One region of the Novosphingobium pentaromativorans US6-1 genome, then DNA from elsewhere that is predicted to be linked to it. Evidence: predicted binding sites of a transcription regulator. Region 1 holds the regulator's gene; the other holds the start of a gene.

Region 1 (3,608 bases):
GGAGTCGTGGCTCTCGCGGCTGATGCGCCAGGTAGTCATGCTCTTCGTGACGGGCTTCGTGATCGAAGTCGTCCTGATGCCGATCGGCTTCTACCATTTTCATCGCGCCGGTGCCTACGGGGCGCTTGCGAACGTGCTTGCGATCCCGCTTACGACTTTCGCGGTCATGCCCTGCATTGCCCTCGCGCTGCTGTGCGACATTGTGGGACTGGGCGGGCCGTTCTGGTGGCTGGCGGGGCAGTTCATCGACCTACTGCTTGGCCTCGCGCACAAGATCAGTGCGCTGCCGGGCGCCGTTTCGGTTCTGCCTGCCATGGGGACGGGCGGTTTCCTTCTGTTCGTAACCGGCGGATTGTGGCTCGGCCTTTGGAGCGGGCGCGTGCGGCTGCTGGGACTGGTGCCCGCCTGTTTCGGCATCGTCTGGCTCATCCTGCTCGAGCCGCCGGACATTCTCGTGACCGGCGATGGCCGTCATGTCGGACTGCTCGACGATAGCGGCGATGGGCTCGTCACCTTGCGCGACACCGGCAGCGATTATGTGCGCGACAATCTTCGCGAATTCGCAGGGATCGAAGGCGAATTGACGCCCCTCGCATCGTGGCCGGGTTCGAGATGCAATCGCGACTTCTGTTCGGTACGGATCGATCGAGCCGGTCGATCGTGGGACTTGCTGATCGCCAGAGGCCGCGACCAGGTGCCCGAGCGGTCGCTGGCAGCGGCCTGCGACAAGGCCGATATCGTCGTTGCCGATCGCTGGCTGCCATGGAGCTGCAAGCCGCGCTGGCTCAAGGCCGACCGGACCATGCTGGACAGGACCGGCGGGCTTGCCATCAGGCTGCGCGGCAAATCCGTCGAAACAGTGGCGGCAGGGCAGGGCCGCCATGGCTGGTGGAACCCGCGCGGGCCGTGATTTCGGCCCTGTCCGGAGAGTACGCCTTCCGGAGAGTACGCCTGAGCGGCACGCCTCCCCGGGGCAAGCTCAGTGATAGCGGCGCAGCAGCCCTGCGAGCTTGCCCTGAACCTCGATCTCGTCAGGGCCGTAGATCTGCGGTTCGTATGCGGCATTGGCGGGCACGAGGCGAACCATGCCGCCATCGCGCTGGAGATACTTGAGCGTCGCTTCTTCGCCGCGAACCAGGGCGACGACGATTTCGCCGTCGCGTGCGGTGTTGGTGCGACGGATCAGGGCAAAGTCGCCGTCGAGAATGCCGGCCTCGACCATCGAATCGCCCGAAACCTCAAGCGCGTAGTGTTCCCCCGAGCCGAGCAGGGCTGCCGGAACCGGAAGCATCGACTGGCCTTCGAGCGCCTCGATAGGAACGCCGGCAGCGATGCGACCGTGCAGCGGAATTTCGATGACGTCGTTCGCCGGTTCAGGCTTGCGTTCGGGCTGCTTGAGTGCGGCAAGGGCGTCTATGCCGGCAGGAGCGGCGGCCTTCGTCGCAGGCTTGCTGGTGACGTCTTCGGGCTGGCGCAGGATTTCCAGCGCGCGGGCGCGGTTTGGCAGGCGGCGGATGAAGCCGCGTTCCTCAAGCGCGGAAATGAGGCGGTGCACGCCCGACTTCGACTTGAGGTCGAGCGCTTCCTTCATCTCTTCGAAGCTGGGCGAGATGCCGCTTTCTTCAAGCCGGACCTGAATGAACTTGAGCAATTCATGCTGCTTGCGCGTCAACATCTTCGTTGCCTCTTTCTCTGCGTCCCCGAGCGTTGTTCTGCTTGTGAACAATGAGAGAACAATTAAGCAACAGATTCTGGAACGTCAAGCAATACCGCCGTTTTCGAGCAGGAACACCCGCACCGTGTCTCCGGGCGTGGCGGCCGGTGCATGCGCGGGGCGATCGATCAGCACATTGCTGGCCGCAAGGGCGCTGAGTGCACCGCTGTCCTGCAGCGTCATGGGCGCCACGCTCTCGCCGTTCCAGTAGCCGCGCAGGAATTCGCGGCGGTGGCCGATGGCTCTGAGAGATCCGTCCAGAACGGTCGAGATCTGCATTGGCAGCGAACGGTTTGCTCCGAGCATTGCGCGCAGCATCGGCAGGACGAAGAGATAGGCGGTGACCATGCTCGAAACCGGATTGCCCGGCAGGCCGATGATGATCTGCGTGCCGCCGCTGCTGCGTTCGCGCGTGGCAACGAGGATCGGCTTGCCCGGCTTGATGGCGACGCGCCAGAAGTCGAGCCTTGCGCCCCAGCGTTCGAGAGCCGGGCGCACGAGATCGTGATCGCCTACCGAGGCTCCGCCGCTGGTGACGATCATGTCGCAATCGGCGGCCTCGTCGAAAGCGCCGATCAGCGCATCGAGCGTGTCGGTCACGGGCCCGATTCGCTGCGCCTCGACCGGCAGGGCGCTGACCAGCGAGACCAGCATGGCGCCGTTGCTCGCGGGGATCTGGTGCGCAGGGCAGGTCTCCGGATCGGCGGCCAGTTCATCGCCGCTGTCGATCACCGCGACTTTCGGCATGCGGCGCACCGGCAGGTGGCGATGACCCGCGGAGAGGGCCAGCGCGATATGCGCAGGGCCGATGCGGACTCCTTCGCCCAGCACTTCTTGCCCCGCCGTGAAATCCATCCCGCAAGGGCGGATGTGCTTGTGCGGCGGTTCGGGCAGATCGCCGCTGAGAGTAATGCGGTCGCCTTCCCGCCCAAGGTCTTCCTGCAGGATCACGACGCCGGCATCGGCGGGCATGATCGCGCCGGTCGAGATCCGCACGGCCTCGCCCTTTTGCAGCGTGCCGGTAAAGGGGTGGCCTGCGGCGCTTTCACCGATCACCTGCCATGGCCCGGTGAGGTCGCCTTCGATCATTGCATAGCCGTCCATCGCAGAGAGATGAGCGGAAGGCTGGGTGCGCCGCGCCAGCAGCGGTTCGGCCAGGAAGCGGCCCAGCGCGCTTTCGACGTCGACGCGCTCGACCGCTAGTGCTTCGGCCAGTGCAAGCAGGCGGGCCTGGGCATCTTCGAGCGGGATCGGCGCGGGACCTGCCATCAGTGCCGGTCCTCCGCGCGCCAGGTCCCGGACTTGCCGCCGCGCTTCTCGATCAGGCGGATGTCGCCGATGACCATGCCCTTGTCGAGCGCCTTGGCCATGTCGTAGATCGTCACCAGCGCCACGGAAACGGCCGTGATGGCTTCCATTTCCACGCCGGTCTTGCCGGTGAGCGAGGCCGTCGCCGTGGCCCTGACGGCTTCGTCCTCGAAGCTGAAATCGACATTGATCGCATCGATGGCGAGCGGGTGGCACATCGGGATCAGGTCCCCGGTGCGCTTGCCCGCCATGATCCCGGCGATGCGCGCGGTGCCCAGCACGTCGCCCTTGGGGGCATCCCCGGCGCGGATCGCCGCGAGTGCCTCGGCCGACATCGTGATCCGCCCCGAGGCAATGGCGAGCCGCTGCGTCTCTGCCTTGGCGCCGACATCGACCATGCGCGCCGTCCCGTCCGAATCGATGTGCGTGAGGCTCTTGTTCATCTCAGACCTTGAAATCCTGATGAGGTTTACACGGTTTACACAGTCCAGAAGCGCCAGCGGAGCGGCCTCGCAGGACCGGTAAGCGTGCGGTTTCGGGGCCGGGTACATTCGCGCTCATGCCCCATGGATGGCAGATTTCCCGG
Region 2 (3,608 bases), 2.0 Mb from region 1:
CATCAGGTCCCACTTGTCGACGTCGGCCGGGATGAACAGGTTCAGCGACTGGGCCTGGTCGATATAGGGCGTGCGGTCGGCCGCGAATTCGAGCAGCCAGCGCTGGTCGATCTCGAAGCTGGTCTTGTAGATCGCCTTTTCCTCGGGCGAGAGGAAGTCGAGCTGCTGGACCGAGCCGCCATGCTCGAGGATCGAGTTCCACACGTTGGTGGAGTCCTTCGACTTCGAGGCCAGCAGCTTCTGCAGGTAGGGGTTCTTCACCACGAAGGAGCCCGAAAGCGTCTTGTGGGTGTAGATGTTGGCCGGGATCGGCTCGATGCAGGCCGAGGTGCCGCCGCAGATGATCGAGATCGACGCGGTCGGCGCGATCGCCATCTTGCAGCTGAACCGTTCCATCACGCCCTGATCGGCCGCGTCCGGGCACGGACCGCGTTCCTTGGCGAGCATCATCGAGGCCTCGTTGGCCTTCTGGTTGATGTACTGGAACATCTGCAGGTTGAGCGCCTTGGCCATCGCGCTTTCGAAGGCGATGCCCTTCTGCTGCAGGAACGAGTGGAAGCCCATCACGCCCATGCCGACCGAGCGTTCGCGCATGGCCGAGTACTTGGCACGGGCCATCTCGTCCGGCGCGCGGTCGATGTAGTCCTGCAGCACGTTGTCGAGGAAGCGCAGCACGTCTTCCACGAAGCGCTTCTCGCCCTTCCACTGGTCCCAGGTTTCCAGGTTGAGCGAGGACAGGCAGCACACCGCCGTACGGTCGTTGCCGAGGTGGTCGCGGCCCGTGGGCAGGGTGATTTCCGAGCAGAGGTTCGAGGTCGAGACCTTGAGGCCGAGATCACGGTGATGCTTGGGCATCATGCGGTTCACGGTGTCGGAGAAGACGATGTAGGGCTCGCCGGTGGCCAGGCGGGTTTCGACCAGCTTCTGGAACAGCGAGCGGGCATTGACCGAACCGCGCACCGAACCGTCGCGCGGGCTCTTGAGCTCGAACTCACGGCCATCGCGCACGGCCTCCATGAACTCGTCGGTGAGCAGCACGCCGTGGTGCAGGTTGAGCGCCTTGCGGTTGAAATCGCCCGACGGCTTGCGGATCTCGAGGAACTCCTCGATCTCGGGGTGCGAGACGTCGATGTAGCAGGCTGCCGAGCCGCGGCGCAGCGAACCTTGCGAGATCGCGAGGGTCAGCGAGTCCATCACGCGCACGAAGGGAATGATGCCGCTGGTCTTGCCGTTGAGGCCTACCGGTTCGCCGATGCCGCGCACCGAACCCCAGTAGGTACCGATGCCGCCGCCGCGCGAAGCGAGCCAGACGTTCTCGTTCCAGGTCGCGACGATGCCCTCGAGGCTGTCGTCCACCGAGTTCAGGTAGCACGAGATCGGCAGGCCGCGCCCGGTGCCGCCGTTCGACAGGACCGGGGTAGCGGGCATGAACCACAGCTTCGAGATGTAGTCGTAGAGCCGCTGCGCATGCTCCTGGTCGTCGGCATAGGCATCCGCGACGCGCGCGAAGATGTCCTGGTACTTCTCGCCCGGCAGCAGGTAGCGGTCGTCCAGCGTCTCCTTGCCGAAATCGGTCAGGAGCGCATCGCGGCTGTCATCCGTGACGACCTTGAAGCGGCGGTCATGGATGGTCTTCGAATCGCTCTTGCGCGGCGCCTTCGCCGCGTCGACCAGATCTGCGGTTGCGATGTCGGATTTATCCATGGCGACTGCCGGGCCCTTGCCCGTCTCCTTGTTCTGTTTGCTCGCGTCCTGCGCCCCTACGGCACAGTCCGTATCCGAAGCCACCGCCCCGACATGTTCCACGTCAGCACTTTCCACGACCGCGTCGCTTTCGTTCCTGAAATCCACTTTTCGCCCCCGTGTCATCGCACTTGTCATCGAACTGCCCGAAAGCAGCGTCATCTTTTCCGCATCGGCCGGGCGGTACCGTCACGAGTCGGCGGGGATCTGCATTCCCACCTACCAGATATGGTACAAAAAGAGAACGGAATTACCCGTTCCGCCTTGGCCCTAGAGGCTTCCGGTCGGCCTTCACACCGGGACTCGCCCCCTGGTGGGCCCTGATCCGCCCACTTGCGATCCCTCTAGGTATTGAGCCCCGGTCGCCGCTGCGACACAACCCATAGTGCCTGTTCTGGATTTCACTGCAAGAGGGGTGGCCCTGATCCGACGGGCTTCGCATCGGACGGCTGGACAGCCCCGCCGCTCTCGCGACGCGTGGGAAGTCCTTCACCCACGTCTCTGGCAAGTCCGAATGTCTCGACTTCTAGGAAAAATTTTTCCCCAGTAATCTGACGACGAAGTGAATCAGGAATGCGACGAGCCGAGTGCACACACAAGCCCTGCGCAAGGTTCACGATGCCCGGGCAGGCTCGCACGGGCAAGCCGGGCCTCGATGCAACCGTCGCGTCTTTCAACGGTTATAAGGCAGCCTGAGTCGAGAACGGGCTGGCAGGAGGGAAAACGGAATCATGCTCAACATCATCGGCGCCATCATCAGCGGCCTCATCGTCGGCGTGCTGGCGCGCTTCTTCTACCCCGGTGCAGTGGACATGGGATGGATTGCGACGATCCTGCTGGGCATCGGCGGTTCTCTCGTCGCCGGGCTGGTCTCCAGCCGCGGACAGCGCGACTTCAGCCGCGCCGGCTGCCTCGCCTCGATCATCGGTGCCATCGTGCTGATCTTCCTGGGCCGATTGCTGGGAATCGGCGCCTGATCGGCTGCAGGCTGAAGCACACCCCGCTTCCCGCCCTGGCGGGGAAGACGGCGGGGATTGCACGATGAAGAACCGGAACCCGGATCCGAACGTCTAGGGCACCAGTACGGTGTCCTGCGCCTCGGGAAGCGTCCGGGGATAATCGAGCGTGAAGTGCAGGCCGCGGCTTTCGTGACGCCGCAGGGCCGACTGCACGATCAGTTCCGCCGACTGCAGCAGGTTGCGCAGTTCGACGAGATCGGTCGAGACGCGGAAGTGTCGATAGTATTCCTCCACTTCGCCGTTGAGCATCTGGATGCGGTGCATCGCGCGTTCCAGCCGCTTGGTGGTGCGCACGATGCCGACGTAGTTCCACATGAACCGGCGGATCTCGGTCCAGTTCTGCTTGATGACGACTTCCTCGTCCGAATCGGTGACGCGGCTTTCGTCCCAGTCGCGGATCGGCGGCGGAGAATCGAAGGCGTCCCAGTGGTCGAGAATGTGCGCGGCCGCGGCCTCGCCGAAGACGAAGCATTCGAGCAGCGAATTGGACGCGAGGCGATTCGCGCCGTGCAACCCGCTTTCGGTGCACTCGCCCGCGGCATAGAGCCCGGGCAGGTCGGTCCGCCCGTCGAGGTCCACCAGCACGCCGCCGCAAGTATAGTGCTGCGCCGGCACCACCGGGATCGGCTCCTTCGTCATGTCGATGCCCAGCGAGATCAGCTTCTCGTAGATGTTCGGAAAGTGCTCCTTCACGAATTCGGGCGGACGGTGGCTGATGTCGAGGTGAACGTAATCCAGGCCATAGCGCTTGATCTGGTCGTCGATGGCGCGGGCGACCACGTCGCGCGGCGCCAGTTCGGCCCGATCGTCATAATCGGGCATGAAGCGGTGCCCGGTGACCGGGTG

The links. The regulator LexA, encoded in region 1, represses DNA repair genes until DNA is damaged. The targets are predictions, from matches to a motif close to GTTCCNCNCTTGTTCT.
Region 2: the regulator LexA is predicted to act here: its motif matches at 1,974-1,989, upstream of JI59_RS12445 (ribonucleoside-diphosphate reductase subunit alpha).

Annotation. Positions count from the first base shown of each region.
Region 1 covers NZ_CP009291.1:647,882-651,489, forward strand. Annotated here, with positions in the region: gene JI59_RS02960 (ComEC/Rec2 family competence protein) at 1-910, shown strand, start outside; gene lexA (transcriptional repressor LexA) at 980-1,675, opposite strand; gene JI59_RS02970 (molybdopterin molybdotransferase MoeA) at 1,760-2,983, opposite strand; gene moaC (cyclic pyranopterin monophosphate synthase MoaC) at 2,983-3,465, opposite strand.
Region 2 covers NZ_CP009291.1:2,657,057-2,660,664, reverse strand. Annotated here, with positions in the region: gene JI59_RS12445 (ribonucleoside-diphosphate reductase subunit alpha) at 1-1,869, opposite strand, end outside; gene JI59_RS12440 (GlsB/YeaQ/YmgE family stress response membrane protein) at 2,475-2,720, shown strand; gene nadB (L-aspartate oxidase) at 2,814-3,608, opposite strand, start outside.